2 regions of the Pseudoalteromonas sp. bablab_jr010 genome follow, and region 1 is predicted to be linked to the other one. Evidence: predicted binding sites of a transcription regulator. Region 1 holds the regulator's gene; the other holds the start of a gene.
The links. Region 1 encodes LexA, which represses DNA repair genes until DNA is damaged. Its sites were predicted from a motif close to TACTGTATNNNNATACAGTA; they were not measured.

Region 1 (10,803 bases):
CGCAAATTGCGATAATTGAGCTAAGCTTTTGTTTGCGCCATAAAATTAACTGCATTTGGAATACCTAATATGATTAAAATCATTATTGTTTTGTTATTACTTTATATTCTGTTCAACCTGTTTAGAGCGCTGTTTGTGATGATGTCAGCAAAAGAGCACTCGAAACCCATGTCGCATTATTTAGGTCGTCGAGTGCTGTTTTCAGGTATTGTGCTGGTGCTCATCATTGCCGCAATGAAATTAGGCTTTATTCACACCAACCCGTCGCCGCTTCACAAAGCTACAGCACGTACACAAATACAAATAAACACAACCACACCACATCAACAAAGTGCCAATACCAAGCAGCTGCTTGAAAGGCAAAGTGCTTTTCACTCGTGAAGTGGCCTTTAAAAATTCTTAGTAGCACTACAAATAAAATAATGGTTCCAAGTGTCACGTGCATACCGTGAAAGCCCGTTAACAAGAAAAAGGTATTCCCATAAACGCCCGCATCTAAGGTCAAACCTAGATCTTGATAAGCATGCATATACTCATAAACTTGTAAGCCAAGGAAAATCACACCTAATAGCACGGTTAAAGATAAAAACACCTTCAGGGCGCCGCGCTTATTGTTTTCAATAGCAACATGAGCAAAGTGAATTGTGACCGACGAGGTAAGTAGAATAAGCGTGTTGATCAATGGTAGACCTTGCCAGCCCATAGCTTGTGTGGTCTCGCCCGCTGGCGTAGTTAATAGCGGCCATACGGCTTCAAAGGTTGGCCAGAGTACTTCATTGGTCATAGCATTATTACTTGCGCCACCAAGCCAAGGCACCGAAATCATACGGGCGTAAAATAGTGCGCCAAAAAATGCCATAAAGAACATAACTTCAGAGAAGATAAACCAGCCCATACCTTGTTTGAATGAACGATCCATTTGCGCTGAATAAAGCCCTTTATGAGACTCTTCAATAACGTTTTTAAACCAGCTAAAAACCATATAGATTAATATGGCAATGCCTAGATACAACACATACTGGCCACTACTGCTCTCACCACTTACTTGCATCACTGTTAAACCAGCACCAACAGCAATTAAAAACATCGCGATGGCGCCAACTATTGGCCAAGGACTCTCGGCTGGAACATAGTATTTTTCATAATTTTGATTCATTTTGTTTGCTCCCAATTAGCAATTAGCTTGGCGGCTTTTAATCGTTTTTAGCCACAACATGCCCGCTAATATCAAACACGGTATACGACAACGTCAGTTCCTCAACATCGTCGGGTAACTCAGTATCAACATAAAACAACAAGGTAAACTCCATTTCTTCACCGGCTTTCATTGGCTGCTGATCAAAGCAAAAACAGGCGATTTTATGTAAGTACTTTGCCGCTTTACCCGGTGATACTGATGGAATTGCTTGCATGACTTTGTCTTCATTACTGGTGTTTTTCGCTGAGAATTTAACTTCACGCATGGCACCAGGTTGTACTGCCACACTGTATTGCTCAGACTGCACCTTAAATGGCGCGCCGCTTTGAGCGTGAGTGGTAAAGCTGACATCAACTTGACGCTGTGTATTTATTGATTCACTCGCGCTCGCTTTTTCTAATGATGGCTTACCATTCAACCCTGTAACGTCGCAAAACACGTCGTAAAGCGGCACCATTGCAAAAGCAAAAGCAAACATGAGCAAGCATGTAATCAGCAGTTTTTTTAGCAAAGGTGCATGGTTCATTACTTAATCTCCGGCGGTGTTTCAAAGGTATGATAAGGTGCTGGAGAATCGACTTCCCACTCTAAACCTTCAGCTCCATCCCATACTTTGGCAGGCGCTTTTTCGCCCCCTCTGGCACATTTAAATACCACCAACACAAACAACAGTTGCGATAAGCCAAATGCAAAACCACCAATACTGATAATGGCGTTAAAGTCAGCGAATTGCAGTGCATAGTCAGGAATACGACGCGGCATACCGGCAAGGCCAACAAAGTGCATAGGGAAGAACAACACGTTGACACTGATTAGCGATAACCAAAAATGCCATTTCGCCAGCGTTTCGTTATACATGTTGCCGGTCCATTTCGGTAACCAGTAGTAGGCCCCCGCCATAATTGAGAACACAGCTCCTGTCACAAGCACATAATGGAAGTGTGCCACCACAAAATAGGTATCATGATATTGAAAATCTGCCGGTGTAATCGCAAGCATCAAGCCAGAGAAACCACCTAAGGTGAATAACACAATAAAGGCGATGGCAAACATCATCGGAATTTCGAAGCTAATTGAACCGCGCCACATGGTGGCCACCCAGTTAAACACTTTAACGCCCGTTGGCACCGAAATGAGCATGGTGGCGTACATGAAAAACAACTCGCCTGCCACAGGCATCCCAGTGGTAAACATATGGTGTGCCCAAACGATAAAACTTAGCAGCGCAATCGATGAAGTTGCATACACCATAGACGCGTAGCCAAATAGCTTTTTGCGCGAGAAGGTAGGTACGATAGTCGATATAATGCCAAAGGCTGGTAAAATCATGATGTACACTTCAGGGTGACCGAAGAACCAGAAAATGTGCTGGAACATCACAGGGTCGCCCCCACCGGCTGCATCAAAAAAGCTGGTTGCAAAGTATTTATCGGTCAACACCATAGTGACCGCCCCTGCTAAAACAGGCATAACAGCAATTAACAAAAATGCAGTGATTAACCATGTCCAAACAAATAGCGGTAGCTTCATCCACGTCATACCCGGCGCTCTTAGGTTGACGATGGTCACGATAACGTTAATCGCCCCCATAATTGAGCTGATACCCATGATATGTACAGCAAATACAAACAGTGCGGTGTTGTCGTTACTGTAAGTGGTGGAGAGTGGTGCATAGAAAGTCCAACCAAACGCAGGACCGCCACCCGGCATGAGTAACGAAGCTAAGAGGATTAAAAATGCGAAAGGCAATATCCAAAAGCTCCAGTTATTCATACGTGGTAAGGCCATATCCGGTGCGCCTATCATCATAGGTACCATCCAGTTTGCAAGCCCAGTGAACGCGGGCATAACGGCACCAAACACCATGATCAAGCCATGTACGGTAGTCATTTGATTAAAAAAGTGCGGATCGACTAACTGTAATCCAGGCTGAAACAGTTCAGCGCGGATCACCATTGCCATTGCTCCACCAATTAAAAACATGGTGAGTGAAAAAATCAGGTATAAACTCCCGATGTCTTTATGATTGGTGGTGTAAAGCCAACGCTTAAAACCTTTAGCTGGGTAATGATGGTCGTGATGCGCATGCCCAGTTGCTTGCTCGTTAATAACGTTACTCATTAGTTCGCCTCCGCTGCTGCATCAATCGCGGCTTGAATTTGACTCGGTTGGATAACATCGCCGGTGTCATTACCCCACGCGTTTCGCTTATAAGTAATAACCGCAGCAAGTTGCTTAATTGAAAGCTGTTTATCAAACGCTTGCATTGCTGTGCCAGGCTTACCGTGTAACACAATATCTATGTGATCTTTTACATCACCTAATACAATCGGGCTGCCTTTAAGTGCTGGAAATACGCCAGGTAGGCCCATACCGGTAGGTTGGTGGCATGCAGCACAACTAGCCATGTAGACTTGCTCACCCAAGGTCATAAGCTCTTCTTTCGGTAATGTTTGATCAAGCAAAGCAGCATCCGCTGCGGCCGCATTGGCTTTTTCTTGCTTAGCATCTGCAAGCCAATTAGCAAATTCATCTTCAGGTAAGGCTTTCACCACAACAGGCATAAAGCCATGATCTTTACCGCATAACTCAGCACATTGGCCACGGTACACGCCTGGCTCGTTAATACGTGTCCACGCTTCATTGATAAACCCAGGATTTGCATCCTTTTTAACCGCAAAATCAGGCACCCACCATGAATGAATTACATCGTCTGAAGTCATTAAAAAGCGAACTTTTTTATTGATAGGAAGTACTAGCGGTTTATCTACTTCAAGCAAATAATGCTCAGTTTTCTCTGCTTTGTTGTCTATTTGGTCTTTTGGTGTAGATAGAATCGAGTAATAAGCAATGTCTTCACCCATGTACTCATAATGCCACTTCCATTGTGAGCCCGTCACTTTAATGGTGATATCGGCTTTAGAGGCATCTTCCATGGCAATTAAGGTTTTTGTGGCAGGCACAGCCATGGCGATTAAGATGACAAATGGAATGGCAGTCCAAAGTATTTCAACTTTTGTACTTTCATGAAATTGGGCAGGCTTGGCCCCTTTGGATTTACGGTGGTGTATTAAAGCCCAAAACATCACCGCAAATACGATGATGCCGATTACACAGCAGATAATAAATATCGTCATGTGTAACTCATAAACATTATTACTTATATCGGTCACCCCTTTACGCATATTGTATTGGCTATTTGCCAATGCAAGCTCAGGAAGTGCAAACAATATAAGCCACAAGGCGTAACGCAGTTTACCCATGTGACGGCTCCTTTAGATGCTATTGCAAGACGCAAAGCGAAAAGGCGATACAGCAAGGTGCCCATTCGTTTTTCTTATTGTTCAGAGCGACTACGTATCATTTTGACCCACTTATGATACCGACCCCATGACTAACACCTCGCACATTTTTGTGTCTTTTTATTAATTAGGTGTTAATACAGTGTATTAACCAATTAGTTAAAAAATGACCAATAAGCAAGTTTTAATGATAATAAATGTTTATTTTGGTGCAGAAATAACAACTATAATCAGCGCGTTATTTAATGTTTAGGAGTAAAAACGAAATATAAAAAGAGAGGAAAACTGCGCCATATAAGGCTTTAAATGAAGAGTAAGGATTCACAAATCCTAATTAAGTAGTAAAATTTCAGCGGCGCACCAAATTGAGTCAATTTGATGCACCAAATTGGGAACAGTTACATCCAGTCAGCGTTACGAATAACACCTACCGCTAACCCCTCGATGTTGAACGACTCATGCTCAAGGTCAACCTCAATAGGCGAAAACTCTTCGTTCTCAGCGTGTAAAAGTACTTTGCGACCCGCTTTTTCTAGACGCTTAACTGTTACATCTTCATCGACTCGAGCTACAACTACTTGCCCGTTTTCAGCAACTTGTGTTCTGTGTACTGCAAGCAAATCGCCATCCATAATACCAATGTCTTTCATACTCATACCATTTACACGCAGTAAGAAATCGGCTGCAGGTTTAAATAATGAAGGATCAACTTGGCAGTGGCTTTCAACATGCTCTTGCGCCAAAATAGGTTCACCAGCTGCAACACGGCCAATTAAAGGTAAGCCTAGTTGCTCTGGCTCATCTTCTTCAATTAACTGAATACCGCGACTCGCCCCAGGCTTCATTTTGATCATGCCTTTTTTAGCCAGTGCTTTTAGGTGTTCTTCAGCAGCGTTGGCACTTTTAAAACCTAATGTTTGAGCTATTTCAGCACGCGTAGGTGGCATGCCTGTATCTTTAATAAAGACTTTAATTAGTTCTAAAATTTGCGATTGGCGTTTAGTTAATGGGCGCATACAACTGGTTTTCCATACAGTACATTTAACTGTGAGTATATACAGTTATTTGAAAATCGCAAATTTAAATTAACCCCATCATATTGCTACAAAACTAACATTGAACCACACCGAAAGATGCCATAAGGTATTAGCTTTAATTAGCAGGCTAAGGAAACACAATGAGTATTTGGCACCACCCAATCACGTTAGAGCTTTGCAAAGAGCTAGAACAAGGGATCACCGGTCAAGGCACTTTAATGAAAACTATGGGCATTGAGGTGACTGAAATTGGTGATGATTATTTAATGGCAACTATGCCTGCTATTCCTGAGCATCATAACCCTATGGGTATGGTTCATGGCGGAGCAAACGTTGTATTAGCAGAGACAGTGGCAAGCTATGCAGCCAATTTCGTGGTTGATTTCAATAAGTTCTATGCTGTTGGCCAAGAAATTAATGCCAACCACATGAAAGCGTCACGCAAAGGAACGTTAACAGCAACAGCAAGACCGCTGCATTTAGGTAAGCGAACATCTGTTTGGGATATTAAAATTACCAATGCCGCAGGAGAGCTTTGCTGCGTATCAAGAATGACCGCAGCTGTTGTAGAGCGATAAATTCTGGCTATTTTTCAATAGGATAAATAGTAATTTCAATCCCTGCACCAATTGCTGAGATACGTAACAAGGTGTCGGCATGCAGGGGTTGGTTAAAGCATTTAGGCGAATTACCTGATTCAAAGCCTATATCAAATGTACGCTTTGAGCACGATAACCACTGTTTTAATGCATTGCGCGAGCAAGACTCAATAAGCTCGCAAAGCTGGTTAATGGCTTTATCTGGAGAGCTGATATCTGCGGTTGCTTCAATACGTGCTAGTTGGCGGTATTCATCTTGGTCATAATGTAAAACCATGGCGTTTTTCTTCAAATCAGCAACAAGCGCACTAATATCGTGCTTTGATTCAAGCTCCAGATCTACATTTAAAAATTGAATTTCCGACATACTCTCGTTTTTACCCTCTGTTGATATCGACTGAAACTTTAACTCAGTTTTGTATATATACCAAATCTAGAATACAGTTAATGCGACATTATGCCGCATTGGCAATCTAGCTAAACAACTTAAAATAGCGCCCACATAACAATAATAACGGGGTAATAATGAATAAACGCCTGTTTAAGTATGCTCGTAAAGGGCATAAATGGCTTGGCTACTTACTTGCTTTACAGATCTTTTTTTGGCTCTTAGGTGGGCTGGTAATGAGCTCATTACCACTTGAAAAAGTGCATGGCAAACATTTGGCTAATCGCAGTTTAAGTAGCCCATTTTTATTGTCAGACTACTTAGCATCTGTTGATAAGATAACAGCGCAATTTGAGCAAATTGAAGGTATTAAATATAGCCATTTTTTAAATACCCCGATTATAGAAGTTACATCCTCTAGCGGTACGTTTACTTTTGATGGCAGAACAGGTGCTAAAATGCCTGCACCGAGTAAAGCGCAAATCATTGAAAATGCGCAAGCTCACCTGCTTATTGACGCAAAAATAACGCAAGCGCAGTTATTAACAAAAGGGCCTAGAGAAGTCGGTCACAAAGCCAATGTTTGGCAAATTAGCTTCGATGATTGGCGATCAACAACCTTATATTTAGATAGCCAAACCGGTAACCTTATTACTGTGCGCAGCACCCTGTGGCGCATTTTCGACTTTTTCTGGATGCTACACATTATGGATTATGATGAGCGTGAGAACTTTAACAATCCACTACTCATCAGCTTCTCGGCCACCAGCGTACTATTTTGTATTACAGGAGTTCTCTTGTTACTACAAAACGTTCGAATTAAACGTAAAAAGCCAGCTACACGTGTTGGTCAATCAAAATAGGATTGCCATCTGGGTCGGTGATAATAAAACTCGCGTCACCGGCCTTTTGTATTTCTAATCCTTGTTGCTGAAATTGTGCAGCTAATTGCTCAAAGGTTGCAAATTCATCCAAAGCTTCAGCATTTTGATCCCACCCTGGGTTAAAGGTCAGCATGGTTTTGTCGAACATACCTTGAAACAAACCAATTAAATGTTCACCGTTTTTCATAATTAGCCAATGCTGTTCTATCTCCCCAGCAAACTCGTTGAAACCTAGCTTTTCATAAAACTGCTTTGAAGCACGAATATCTTTGACATTTAAACTCACTGAGAAGGCACCTAATAACATAGTTGTAATTCCTTTAATTAAAACGGCCTAACAACTATAGCTGAGTTGAAAAACTTTTCATTTTTAGAATAGTCGCTCTAAAATAGCGCTTCCTGTAGTTCACTGATGTGATGGATATGCGTTTATTTCTATACTTAGCCCTGTGTTTTATTTTCACTTTTCCTATATCCGCTAAAGAATTTTCGAGCTTTTACAGTGCCAAAAAGCATTTAATTAAGAATCTACCAAGCAACAGTAAAAGCTTATATTGTGGCTGCGACATAAAGCGCCAAGGTAAAAAACTTGTGCCAGATCCTGATGCGTGTGGTTATATTCCTAGAAACCCTGTCACCCGCTCAGGAAAAGAGAATGCCCGCGCAAAAAGAATAGAGTGGGAGCACATTGTGCCTGCCTGGGAGTTTGGTCATCAATTACAATGCTGGCAAGATGGCGGTCGTAAAAACTGTAAAAAGGTCAGTGCGAAATTCCGTCAAATGGAAGCCGACATTAATAACCTTGCCCCTGCTATAGGCGAGATCAATGCTGACCGTTCAAACTTTCGCTACGGCATGGTGTCAACATCAAGTGCAAGTTACGGAGCATGCCCTGTAAAAATCGACTTTAAGCAGCGCGTATTTGAGCCACCCATTTATGCAAGAAAGCAAATAGCCGATACCTATTTTTATATGCAAAGAACCTATGGCTTAAAAATATCAGACAAACAACGCAAGCTATTTGAATCGTGGCAAAAGCTTGAAATAGCTGAAATTAGCAATCGTAAGTTACTCTAATAGTGAAATTCTTATGGGCTTCTAAAGTACAAAAAGAGCTCCGTATTTCACTTCCTGATCTAGAGCGCGAAGTTAACTAACAAAAAAGGCGCAGCTTCAGCTACGCCTTTTACATCATAAGCTTTGGTGAGGGCCAAACACCTCGTAGTGAATGCGTTCACTTGCAACCCCAATACTTAGCAGCTGCTCTTTGATCATTGCCATAAAGGCGATAGGGCCACACAGGTAAAAGTCACCTTTACTAATTGGTAAGCTGTCAGCGATGTGGTTTACATCCATCAAGCCCGCAAAATCGCCCCCCTTGCCATCTTTAAACCAGGTAACACAATGTAATGAAGCGTGCGCTTGTTGTTGCTGTATTAAATACTCTTTAAAGGCAAACTGCGTCTCACTGTCGCAAGCATGTAGATAATGGATTGACTGGTTAGGTTGATTACTTAATAGTGTTTCGAGCATCGCCATCATTGGGGTTTGACCAACACCCGCAGAAATCAATACAACAGGCGAGTCGATTTCGCGAAGCACAAAGTCGCCTGCAGGTGGGTAAATTTCTACCTCATCCCCCTCAGTTAAGCTGTGTAGGTAGTTAGATACCAAGCCTTCTTCTTTCACGCTAATTCGGTAATTGTGGCCATTACTTTGCTGTGATAAAGAGTATTGCCTCACTTGCGTTAAATCACTGTTTGCTGGCGTTACTTTAATTCCTAAATATTGGCCCGGTAAATACGCCACAACAGGCTTTGCATCGGCAGGCGTTAATATGAAACTGCAAATTTGCGATGACTCCATACGTTTTTCTGTAATTGTGAAAGTACGAGTACCAAACCAACCTCCCGGTGCCTTTTTGGTTTTTTGATATAGCGACATCTCCTCATTGATACATACATCCGCTAATAATGAATAGGCTTCACGCCATGCATACTCGACCTCAGGAGTAAATTGTTCTGGCAATAACTCTTTTAAAGTCGCAATCAGATGTCCACCAACAATAGGATAATGCTCTGGCAAAATATGGTAACTGGTGTGTTTATGATTAATGCGCGCAAGCGCACCTTTTAACACTGCCAAGTTATCAATATTTGCCGCGTAGGCAGCTAAGGCATTAAATAGCGCAAATTGCTGAGAGCCCGATTGCTGATGCGTCATATTAAAAATATTTTTAAGCTCTGGGTTGTAGCTAAACATACGATCATAAAAATACTCAGTCACTTGAGGGCCTGCTTGTGCAAGCAACGGCAAAGTACTTTTAACAATCTGGATCGTTTTTTCAGATAACATAGTTTTTCCTATTGGAGAGATTAACCGCGGCGACCATCAACACGACGATTCACTAAGATGGGCGCACAATGAAATAAAAATAAGCTAAAGCCAGCAACCCACAGCAACGCACTTAACTGCCATGCAAGGTGATGACCTAAATAAACGGGAAGTAACGAACGTACAATGGCAGCTATCACAATGAGTACAAATGCCAAACTAATGTACGCAGGGGCTTGTAATGCGCGCCCAGTGTGACCATGAGAGACACGTACCATCATGGCGATAATCATCACACCTATGGTGCCAACAGTGATCAGATGAAGCGCATCTTTGAATAAGATAATTGGGCTGAAATAGCTCAGCGCGACGAGTATTAAACCAACCGATAAAGCCCAATAAGCCACATGTAATGACCATAGCAAAGGCACTTTTAGAATGCCTTTATGCCACCACAAAACACACCTGGCTGAATGTAAACAAGCAAGCCAAGCAAAAACCCAACCGGTGCTCATTGCGCTAAAAAATAGCTGACTCATAAAAAACCACGCAATGGCGAAAAATGAGCTAAATACGACTAATTTATCGAGCTTCGGGGTTCTAACTTGTTCACTTAGGTTAAGGCCGCGCGCGGTAAAAAATGGCACAACTCGCCCAGCCACAACACCAACTAGCAGTGTCATGATAAGTACAGCGGTATCAACAACCCCCAGTGCCAGCGACATTTTATTAAGTACAACTAAGCTCAAAAAAATCACATTGAGCGCACAGAGCAAAGATGCGATGACAACAAATAAGTAGTTATGGCTGCTTTTTGCCTGTATCAGCATGTCAGCTAGAATAATAATTCCAGCTAGCCACCAAACGAGTTGTAGCGCACTAACAATATAAAGGTTTAGCTGCTCGAACCCTGCAATCTCAATAAAAAAACTAAACCTTGCAGCAAGCCAAATCATGCTAAGCAAACAAAGCTTAATACCACTTACACTCGCCACACCTGTCCATGTTTGTGCGGCGGTTAGCAAAAAGCCCATGGCAACCACGCCTGCAAAGCCAAACAG
Region 2 (10,803 bases), on a different contig from region 1:
ATGTTTCAACTTTCTCAGCAAGCAACTTTATGTGTGGATACGGCTTAATAGCCTCGATGATCGCTTTTATTGAGTCTACATCACAAGTTAGAAAGTCAATCTTAATAATATCGATGTAAGGATAAAAGTGTCGCCATACAGGTTGGTGAATGTAATCATCAAGTGCAAGTATATAGCCTTTTTCTTTTAGATCTTTAACTAATGCCAGTAAGCGTTTACCTGGTTGGATTGTTTCTAATATCTCTACTACCACCTGCTCTTTACCAAGTAAAAGTGGATAACCCTTTTGCAAGGTTTCTAGAGTAAAGTTGATATAAGCAGGTTTGTTATCCGTTAAATCCTCTAAACCAAAATTAAATTGGCTGCCTTCAATAAGTCGTGACGTTGCTTCATCGCCATCAATATCAGGAAAAACGTTGTCTACGCCATCTCGAAATAAAAGCTCGTAGCCAATTAGTTTTTTATCCCTGTCTAAAATAGGTTGGCGTGCAGCGTAAAAATACATAGTCCAAACATGTCCACATCTGTTAATTCATTTACTTCTCGCAATATATTGCATTGTGCCTGAAATAGCATTAGCTAAATGTTCATTTGCGAGGAAAAGTTATTATTTTATTAAGAATTAAAGACTAGGATAATTTGCAGATAAATTCTATAACTTGCGATTAAATATAAGAAAAATGTTAGATAAAAGTTGAAAAATTGAGCTTTGTCATTTATCTGCTTGATTGGAGTTAAGGGGGGTAAGCATGATATAGTCGTGGGTGATATAGGTTTTTACCCCAATAATGTCTTTAAATTAAATAACTTGCGAGTCATTATTCGGATTAAAAGCCAACATTAAACAACTTTTGGAGGCTAATTTGGAAACAGGAATGATAATTTCGTTAGCATTGTACTTCATCGTCATGTTGGGGATTGGGCTATATGCTTATCAGCAATCTACCGACGATGTATCAGGCTATATGCTAGGTGGTCGTAATTTATCACCAAGTGTTGCTGCGCTTTCAGCTGGCGCATCTGACATGAGTGGTTGGCTGCTAATGGGCCTACCAGGTGCAATGTACTTGTTTGGTTTAAGTAAGGTTTGGATTGCCATTGGTCTAGTACTCGGTGCTTGGGCTAACTACTTCTTAGTCGCGCCTCGCTTGCGTGTTTACACAGAAAAGGCGAATGACTCAATCACCATTCCTGATTACTTTGCAAACCGCTTTGATGATAATAAGAATATTCTGCGTGTTATCTCTGCGATTGTTATCATTGTTTTCTTTACTTTATATACCTCATCAGGTGTTGTTGCAGGTGGTAAGTTGTTCGAAAACTCATTTAATATGAGCTACGAAATGGGTCTATACATCACAACAGGTGTCGTCGTGTTATATACCTTGTTTGGTGGCTTCTTAGCCGTGAGCCTGACTGACTTTGTGCAAGGTTGTATCATGTTTATCTCGCTGCTGGCTGTGCCAATTGCGACGTTTACCATGCTTGATCAGCCAGTTATGGATACACTTGCCAATGCACGCTATGACTTATTATTAAGCTCACCAAAAGAATCTGAAATTCATGCACTTAATATGATGGATTGGTTTGCAGGTGGTTCGACTATAGCGATTATTTCAGCAATGGCATGGGGCCTTGGTTATTTTGGTCAGCCACATATTATTGTGCGTTTTATGTCTGTACGTTCAGTGAAAGATATGCCAACCATGCGTCGTGTGGGTATGTCGTGGATGACGCTATCAGCAATTGGTGCTGTGCTAACTGGTCTATTTGGTGCTGCTTATATGCTTGAAAACCAAATGCCTATTGATGATAAAGAAACTATTTTCTTAGTGTTGTCTGAGCTTATCTTCCATCCTTTAATTGCCGGTTTCTTATTGGCAGCAATTTTAGCGGCAATTATGAGTACTATCTCTTCACAGTTGTTAGTGTGTTCAAGCTCTCTAACTGAAGATTTCTACAAAATTTACTTAAACCGTAGTGCATCTCAAAAAGAGCTGGTTTTAGTTGGTCGTATTAGTGTTATCTTAGTTGCCTTATTTGCTATTTACCTAGCTTATGACCGTAATAGCTCTATTTTAGACTTAGTAAGTAATGCATGGGCTGGTTTCGGTGCAGCATTTGGTCCACTGGTGCTACTGAGCCTTTACTGGAAACGCATGAACTTACAAGGGGCTATTAGTGGCATGGTTGTTGGTGCAGCAACAGTGCTGTTTTGGATATACGCGCCAATTACTATTGATGGCCAAGCACTAAGTGCAATCATTTATGAGATTGTCCCTGGCTTTATTTTATCAACAATAGCCATAGTTGTTGTTAGCCTTATGACGGCTGAGCCGAAAAAAGAAATTACAGACTTATTTGATGAAGTTGAATCGTCATTGTAGTTTTTGATTAAACACAAAAAAGGGCAACGGATGTTGCCCTTTTTTTATGATCTAAATTTGCGTTTAGCTTGCCGCTTTTTCTTTTATATCAGCAACGTTATCGTCTGACTTTGCTTTTTTAGGTTTAGCTGGCGCGTCTTTTGCACCTTTAAGTACCGCCATAAATTGGTCTTTTTCTTTTGCCATTTCAAGCGCCAGTGACTCAATTTGTTGCTCGCTTAATGGTACATCAACTTTTTCAAGCATAAGTTCTAATGACTCAGCAATGTCGAGCATTTTGTCATACGCATCAGCTTCTTTCTTAGTAGTAAACGTCATGCGCTCGACTCCGTTTCTTTCTACAACATATTTAACAACAACAGCCATGATTTCTCCTGCATTTAAGCCTGGCATTGCAGCGTAAAATCGCTGCTAAGATTACTGTTTTTATATACAGTAATGCTTCGAGCCTTATTTTGCAAGTAACTTGAGAAAATTTTTATTTAGTAAATTTGACAATACTTTGTGTATTAGCTTTATTTAAAATGTTACCCAAAGTTAAACACAAGCGATGGAGTGAGTGTTGGGTAATCGCTAACTATCAGTCCAAACAAGGGCGTCATGGAGGAAATTATGAAATTACTATCAAGTATTTTACTTGCCGCTACTCTTGCATTACTTCCTGCTACACAGGTATCAGCCGAAACACCAACCAAAGCAACACAAGTTAAAATGCAAAAGCTGAGTATTAATAAAGCCAGCATTGAGCAGTTAACTCAATTACCGGGTATTGGTGAATCAAAAGCGAAAGCGATTGTCGAGCATCGCACCAAGCAAGGCTCGTTTAAGTCGCTAGAACAATTAAAAGAAGTAAAAGGAATTGGTGATAAGCTATTCGCTAAACTTGAGGGGAAAATTACTCTATAAATAGCAGGTTATCACCTATACAGGGCGTTATTCGCCCTGTTTAAATTCATTGATAGCCTTGTCTAAATGCGCTAACGCGAACATGTTTTCGATAGGTGTTGTGATAAGAGGGTAACTTAAACCTGCTAACAACAACCAAGGAATAAGCATCCACCCTTCAAAGTAAGCTAAACCTAAAAATAATGGCGCTAAAAAGGCAAGCTTACATACCGATAAAATGATCTTTTTGCTCGGGCTTAAATGAGCTAAAGCAAGAGCAATAATCTGCTGGCGTTGCCTTACTTTAAAGTTTTTTAAAGTAGGGATTTGGCTAGTAAAAAAATAAATCATTATAGCGACTTTTTGCTCACTAATCGGCTAACTAAAACAGCCACAAATACCACTGAAAATGCTGCAAAAATCACTTCCATCCATGCCGGCATGCTCATTGAAGCAAACTGCCAATCGATATTGCCACAATCACCTGTGGCAGCAAAGAAGCTAGGGATCCATTCATGCAAAGGCATAAAACTTGGGAAGTTAGGTTCAAATGCACAGCTAAATGCAAACGGGTCGGTATTGTTTTGCATTGCAATGTGTTCTTTAGCAATAAAGTAACCCCAAATTGCTGAGATACCCCAAGTGGCAAATGCGACTAAGCGAACAACCATACTTTTTGGGTTAATCGCACCAATCACACCTGCTGCAAGTAAGCCTAAAACAGCGGTGCGCTGATAAATACACATGATGCATGGCTCAAGTCCCATGTTGTATTGAAAAAACAATGCTGTGACTTCAAATGCGAGTGAAATAAACGCTAGTAATAACCAAGGTGTTCTTTTAGTTGCTAATTCTGCTAACCAATTCATGAAAGATCCAATTTCAAATTGTTTTCAAGATTATGCTTAGACAGGGCTATGGGTGCAAGTATCTAAGATGAAATTATACGAAAAAGGAGTCGACAGACTCCTTTTCATTAGTCATATCTAGGCAGGCTATTACACACTAACAGCCTGCAAAGACTCACTTTGGTAACAGCCTAATACACGTGTGTACTGAGTGTGTTCTTTCAGCTCTTCAAGCGCTTGCTTAACATGTAAGTCATCAAGGTTTGCTTCGAGGTCAACATAAAACACTTCTTCCCACGGATTTCCTGGTACGGGGCGAGATTCTAGTTTTACTAGGTTAATTTGGTGATGTTTAAAAATCATTAAAGCATCAGCCAATGAACCTGCTTGTTGTTTAGTCGCCATGATTAAACTGGTTTTGGTCGGAATTTGCTTCGATACTTGTAGCGGCTTACGGGCGACAACAATAAAGCGGCTGTGGTTTTCGCTTTGGTTTGCAAGGCCTGACTTAATTACTTCTAAACCAACATTTTTGCCAGCTTGAGCTGAGCCGATAGCAGCGCTATTTGCTGTTTCAACCGCAGATTGCAATGCGTGGAAGGTTGAATCACAGGTTTCATGTTGAATGTCACCTAGGCCTTGAATGAAACGGCTACATTGAGCAAAAGGTTGTGGATGAGCAAAAATTTTATTGATATGAGATAGCTCAGTACCTGGCATTGCTAATAAACAGTGCTCAACGCTATGGGTTACTTCACCTACAATTGATACTTGTGCGTGTTGTAATAAGTCGAATACTTCATTGATACTTCCTGAGCTGGTGTTTTCAATTGGCAGTAAGCCAAAATCAGCCTGTCCACTTTCAACTTTACCAGTGATCTGTTCAAAGCTAGAGCAACCCATTTCAATCACTTTGCCAGGGCGGCGGCTAAAATATTTATGGCAGGCTAGTTGGCTATATGAGCCTTGCCCACCCAAATACGCAACACGATGGCTTTCGCTCATAGCTTCTGGGTTGAGGTTCTTTTGCAGCATGGCTTGCTGGTTTAAAACAGAATCTTCAAGAATAGTTTGAAACACATTATTAATGTAGTAAGCGTCAAGACCTAATGACTTACCATAACTGATTAGTTTTTCCAGAAGTGCTTGTTCGCGAGCTTCATCACGAATTGGTTTGTTATTGGCAATTTTATATTCGACTACGCTGTGGCTTATACGGCGTCTTTTAGCTAGTAACACAAGTAAGTCGGAGTCGATTTCATTTATATCGTGTCGTAACGCATTTAATGTATCAATGCTCATGTTGGTTTCCTCATTCCAAAACAGTGCACAAACAAAAAAGCCTCCCAAGAGGGAGGCTTTAGCTATTCGGTGAAATTATCTCGCAAACAGTTAAGCCTCCTCTATCTAAAGAAGCTAAAAAAAGAAAAATAAGTGCGAGAGATAATTTGTTTCATTGGACTAATGTAAAAATACTTCTATGTAAAGTCAACTGCATAAACATGCTATTTTGGACAAAGCGAAAGATTCCTCAGAAATTTCATTAATCTTCATAAAAAATTTATAAATCTAAAAATGAATCTGGTATATTTGTTTTTGCATAATAAATAATAACAATTATTAATAAGGTAGTCCTGTGGTGTATCGACGACCGCCATCCCGGTTTGGGGTGAATTCATTAAGTATGAAATTGTCGCTGTTAATCTCTGCTATTTGTTTAATTGCAGGTATTTGCGCTGCAGCTTTAATGCTTAAATCAGAAGAAAAACAGCTTGTTTTTGAAGAGCACGAACTTTTAAAGCATTCGAGTGAACGCTTGAGTCGTCAATTCAATCGCTTAATTAACACCAAAATAAATATTGCAGAGCAAGCTAACAATGTCGTTAGTAGTCAGCTACTGCATAATGAGTCACATCTACAAAATAACCGCAGCGCAGATATAAAGTTTGCAGTTGATGGCAGTATTCGCAGCACTTCTGAGGATGGTTTATCAGCTTCATTTATTCCACAAGACCAGTACTCTAATTTTTATAAGCAGCTGATTAACGATTCTGAATCGCTATGGAAAATTGTCTCACCAACGCTTATCCAAGACTTTTTTAATTTTTATTTAATCACTAAAGATAACTTTATACGTATTGCTCCACCTAATTGGGCGCTCAATGTACCGGGCGATTTTGACTTTACCAAAGGCGAGACATTTAATTACGCACAAGCTGCAACAAACCCGAGCCGAGAAGCTGTATGGTCAAAGGTGTATTACGATACTATTTGGCATAAGTGGGTAGTAAGCGTGCTTGTGCCAATCTATCTTGATAACGAATTTTTTGGTGTCACTGGTAGTGATATTGCTCTTGAAACCTTATTGGCACAGCTGCCTATTGGCGATCGTGAGCAACATTTATTAGTCTTTGATGCGAAAGGTCAGCTCTTAGCTCATCCTGATTTAGATAAAACAACGCTTGAGCAATATGGCCGTGAAGGTAAAAAGTTGCTGACTGAAGATTTTGTTAATCCTGATCTACAAAAATTAGTGTCTGAAACCATTCGCTTAAAATTACCAGAGTCTGCAAATTCATTTGTACAAGATGGTGAAACCCATATTATCAATATCCGCAAAGTCGAGAACCTTAATTGGTATATTGGTATTTATAAAAAGCGCTCGTCGGCACTTTCTGCGCTTGAAGAGCTAAAAGTAAAGTTCTTTGGCTTGTTTATCCTGTACGCTATTTTAGTTGCTTTGTTATTGCATCAAGCACTTTATCAATTAGTACTGCGTCGTATTCACTCTTTGGTAAATGCGGTTGTTAGTTTTGGCAAAGGGCAATTTCAAACTGAATTTCCTAAAGTGAACAAAGACGAAATAGGCACGCTTAATGGCTCTTTTAGAGACATGGCAATAGAAATTCGTAAATTAATCGATGGTTTAAATCAGCGCATTAGCGAAAAAGAAATAGCTGAAAAAGCAGCGAACCGATTATCCAAAGCAGTTGCCTTCTCAGGTACAGGCGTTGTGATCACTAATCAAGACTTTGAAATCAAATACGTGAACCCGAAAATGGTTGAGATGACGGGTTTCGAGGAACGCCACTTTATTGGCTCACCATTGATGAATATTATCTCTCAAGAAATGGCGATTTTAGTTGACGATATTGATATCGACCTACGTAGCCGTAACTATTGGCGAGGAGATACTTTATTACAGGGTAATGAGCGTCAATCTGTATGGGTTTCATTGAGTATTTCTCCAATCCGCGAAGAAGGGGGGGAAATCACCAGTTACGTGGCTTCAGCTCAAGATATTTCGTTTGTGAAAGAAAGTCAGCGAAAAATGGAACAGCTTGCCTATTTTGATACATTAACAGGGCTTGCAAACCGAACTTTCTTTAGAATGCAGCTACGCAAGTCTATGGCACTTGCTGAACGTGGTCATTATGCATTTGCTTTATTTTACTTTGACTTAGATGAATTTAAACGTATCAACGATACGCTAGGTCACGATGCGGGCGATCAGTTATTGGTTGAAGTTGCTAATCGTTTGAAAAAGCGTTTACGCACCGAAGATACCATTGCACGTTTAGGTGGTGATGAGTTCGCAGTCCTGTTAAGTGGTATTGAGCATCAAACTCACGCCATGGAAGTGGCGAATACCATTCAACGTACTCTTAATGAGCCTATCAAACTAGGTAACAATGAAGTGATAATTAGTGCCAGTATTGGTATCACGATGGCACCATTTGATAGCCAAGAGGAAGATCAGCTACTGAAGCATGCTGACCTTGCTATGTATGAAGCAAAAGCGAAAGGGCGTAATACTTACCACTTTTATAGCCAAGAGCTTAATGCTGCTGCCAATGAACGCTTGTTTATTGAAAATGAGTTACGTACAGGTATTCGTGAGGGGCAGTTCCAGGTTTACTATCAGCCACAAGTAGATTGTCGCAGGAATCAAGTTGTTGGCTATGAAGCACTCATACGGTGGTTCCATCCAAATGAAGGCATGATACCGCCAACTAAATTCATTCCTATTGCTGAAGCTACAGGTTTGATTGTTGAGCTTGGAGCGTGGATATTGCAAGAAGCGTGTGAGTTTGCTGCACGTTTAGCAAGCCAAGACTTAAAAAATAATATTTCAATCAACTTATCAGCACGTCAATTTAAAGATGCTAATTTGGTGTCGACGCTTGATAAAATCATCAAGCAAACAGGTGTTGAACCAAAACGCATTCACTTAGAATTGACTGAAAGTATGTTAATGGGACATGTTGAGGCGGCGATCTTACAACTGCATCAACTAAAAGCACTTGGCGTTTCAATTTCAATTGATGATTTTGGTACCGGATACTCGTCACTGAGTTATTTGAAACGCTTCCCAGTCGATATTTTAAAAGTTGACCGCTCTTTTGTGAAAGATATCCCTGAAGACAGTAATGATATGGAGATCACTGCTGCGATTATCGCAATGGCACAAAAACTTAAGCTTAACGTTGTTGCTGAAGGGGTCGAAACTAAAGAGCAAATTGAGTTTTTACAAAATAATAACTGCTTTGTTGTGCAAGGGTATTACTTCAGTCCGCCTGTGAGTGAGGCTGAATTACCTAAGTTATATGAGCATTTACAGTCACTAGATTTAATCAAGAATGATTAATAAAGTAGGGGGGATGTTAACCCCCTGCTATTTTTACTTTGAATTTCAGCGCTTCGAGAATCGCTTTTAGCTTATCTCTGTCATCACCTTGAACTTCGATGATACCCTCTTTTACTGCACCGCCTTGACCCATCTTACTTTTAATGGTTTTGGCTAATTTTTTTAAGTCATGTTGTTGGCTATCAATACCAACCACTAACATCACACCTTTACCTTTGCGTCCTTTTGTTTGGCGTTCGATTCGTAAAAAACCATCTTTAAACATTTTACTTTGTGCAGGTTTGCTTTCTTTGGGTTGTTCAATGCGCCCTGTAGAAGTTGAGTAAACTAGATTATTTTCGCTCATAGTGGATCTCGTTGTAGAAGCTTAGATAAATGATAACAAATTTAATCCTAAGTGTTTTATTTTTTGGCTTATTTGTTCTAAGCAGTTATATTTAGATAAGTCTTCGGAAAGATTTGTTAAATAGGAGTTTATTATGAGTTTGACGCGCAGTACATCTGCTGATGGCGCTATTTTAACCGTACAGATAAAAGGAAAGTTTGATTTTAATTTGGTGCAATCTTTTCGTCAGGCATACGCCGACTTAAACAGCAATATCAATAAAGTCGTTATTGACCTTAGAGAAACTGATTATATGGACAGTTCAGCATTAGGTATGTTGCTCAATATGAAAAAAAACCTAACGGGCAAAGTTGATACAATACAAATAAGTAACTGTCAGCCTCAATTAAAGAAAATCTTACAAATATCTCGTTTTGATAAAAAATTTGATATCGATTGATGCTTAATATATTGGTAGTCGATGATTTAGAGCTAAATCGTCGTTTATTAACTGTGATGTTAGAGCAACAAGGCTACCGAGTTTTCACTGCCGAAAATGGACTTGTTGCTTTAAGTCTTCTTGACGAGCAAAAGATAGACATCGTACTGCTTGATGTCATTATGCCAGTAATGGACGGCTTTGAAACAGCTGCAATTATAAAAGAGCGCTACAGCCAAGTTTACTTACCTATTATTTTTATAACCTCTTTAGAAGACGAAGCAAGTTTTGAACGCTGCTTAGCGGTCGGTGGGGATGACTTTTTACACAAGCCATTCCAAGAGGTAATCTTAAATGCGAAAATTAAAGCACACAGCCGCATTCGCAACCTAAGTCAAAAAGCAAGAGAGCAGAATTTACAACTTGAGTACCATCAAAATCAAGTTGAACGTGAGCATGAAATTGTCGAGCACATTTTTAATAACGCGCTTGAAAACCAACAGTCATTCCCTACCCATTTAGATTTTCATTTATCGCCTGCCGCTATGTTTAATGGCGACATGTTTTTGGTTGGGCAAAGTCCAATTGGCAGCTTGTATTGTATGCTAGGAGACTTTACTGGTCATGGCTTAGCTGCTGCTGTTGGTGCATTACCGGCATCTAGAGTCTTTTATACGATGGTAAGTAAGGGCATGTCGGTAAGTGACATTGCAGCTGAGATTAACTCAGTATTGGCGAAGTTATTACCTGGGCATATGTTTTGTGCGGCAACTATTCTAGAGCTTAGCAATACAGGTAAAAGTGTTTCTGCATGGTTAGGTGGCCTGCCAGACACCTATATCATCGATCAGCAGGGAAATATAATTCGTACATTAGAATCTCAACATATGGCGTTGGGAATTTTAGAGGATGATGAATTTGAACGCGCTTTGATCCATACAGAGGTTGAAACTACATCACGAATCGTTATGGCGACTGACGGAATTATTGAAACGATTAATCCAAGAGAAGTTTATTTTGGAGAAAAACGGTTTAAAGATGTGCTTGCCTCTAGAGATAACATTTCCTGTCATCAAGTGCTCGAAAGAGTTAAGCGTTTTGCACAAGGTAACGAGCAGCAAGACGATTTAAGTTTAGTGTTGTTAAATTGTTTGCCGGTGCCTGAACCTGAACAAATGGTAGAACCTTATTCTGAATTGCCATTTAACTTCTCTTTAAGCTTAAATTCAAAGCAGATTAAAAGCACTGATCCTGTTTTAGAGGTTGTTAAT

Region 2: a site for LexA is predicted at 2,806-2,825, ahead of JIG37_RS09285 (YebG family protein). Genes of this name have one in related genera too.

The regions. Positions count from the first base shown of each region.
Region 1 covers NZ_JACDWV010000029.1:74,569-85,371, forward strand. The annotation lists gene JIG37_RS01035 (SURF1 family protein) at 1-55, opposite strand, end outside; gene JIG37_RS22915 (DUF2909 domain-containing protein) at 70-381, shown strand; gene JIG37_RS01045 (cytochrome c oxidase subunit 3) at 281-1,156, opposite strand; gene JIG37_RS01050 (cytochrome c oxidase assembly protein) at 1,194-1,724, opposite strand; gene ctaD (cytochrome c oxidase subunit I) at 1,724-3,319, opposite strand; gene coxB (cytochrome c oxidase subunit II) at 3,319-4,461, opposite strand; gene lexA (transcriptional repressor LexA) at 4,899-5,516, opposite strand; gene JIG37_RS01070 (hotdog fold thioesterase) at 5,678-6,115, shown strand; gene JIG37_RS01075 (hypothetical protein) at 6,123-6,503, opposite strand; gene JIG37_RS01080 (hypothetical protein) at 6,662-7,387, shown strand; gene JIG37_RS01085 (VOC family protein) at 7,362-7,715, opposite strand; gene JIG37_RS01090 (endonuclease) at 7,832-8,485, shown strand; gene hmpA (NO-inducible flavohemoprotein) at 8,600-9,763, opposite strand; gene JIG37_RS01100 (NnrS family protein) at 9,784-10,803, opposite strand, start outside.
Region 2 covers NZ_JACDWV010000087.1:158,295-169,097, reverse strand. The annotation lists gene JIG37_RS09295 (HDOD domain-containing protein) at 1-505, opposite strand, end outside; gene putP (sodium/proline symporter PutP) at 876-2,387, shown strand; gene JIG37_RS09285 (YebG family protein) at 2,451-2,753, opposite strand; gene JIG37_RS09280 (helix-hairpin-helix domain-containing protein) at 3,000-3,293, shown strand; gene JIG37_RS09275 (DUF6170 family protein) at 3,321-3,623, opposite strand; gene dsbB (disulfide bond formation protein DsbB) at 3,623-4,141, opposite strand; gene JIG37_RS09265 (chorismate mutase) at 4,271-5,422, opposite strand; gene JIG37_RS09260 (EAL domain-containing protein) at 5,757-8,768, shown strand; gene JIG37_RS09255 (translation initiation factor) at 8,785-9,114, opposite strand; gene JIG37_RS09250 (STAS domain-containing protein) at 9,248-9,553, shown strand; gene JIG37_RS09245 (fused response regulator/phosphatase) at 9,553-10,803, shown strand, end outside.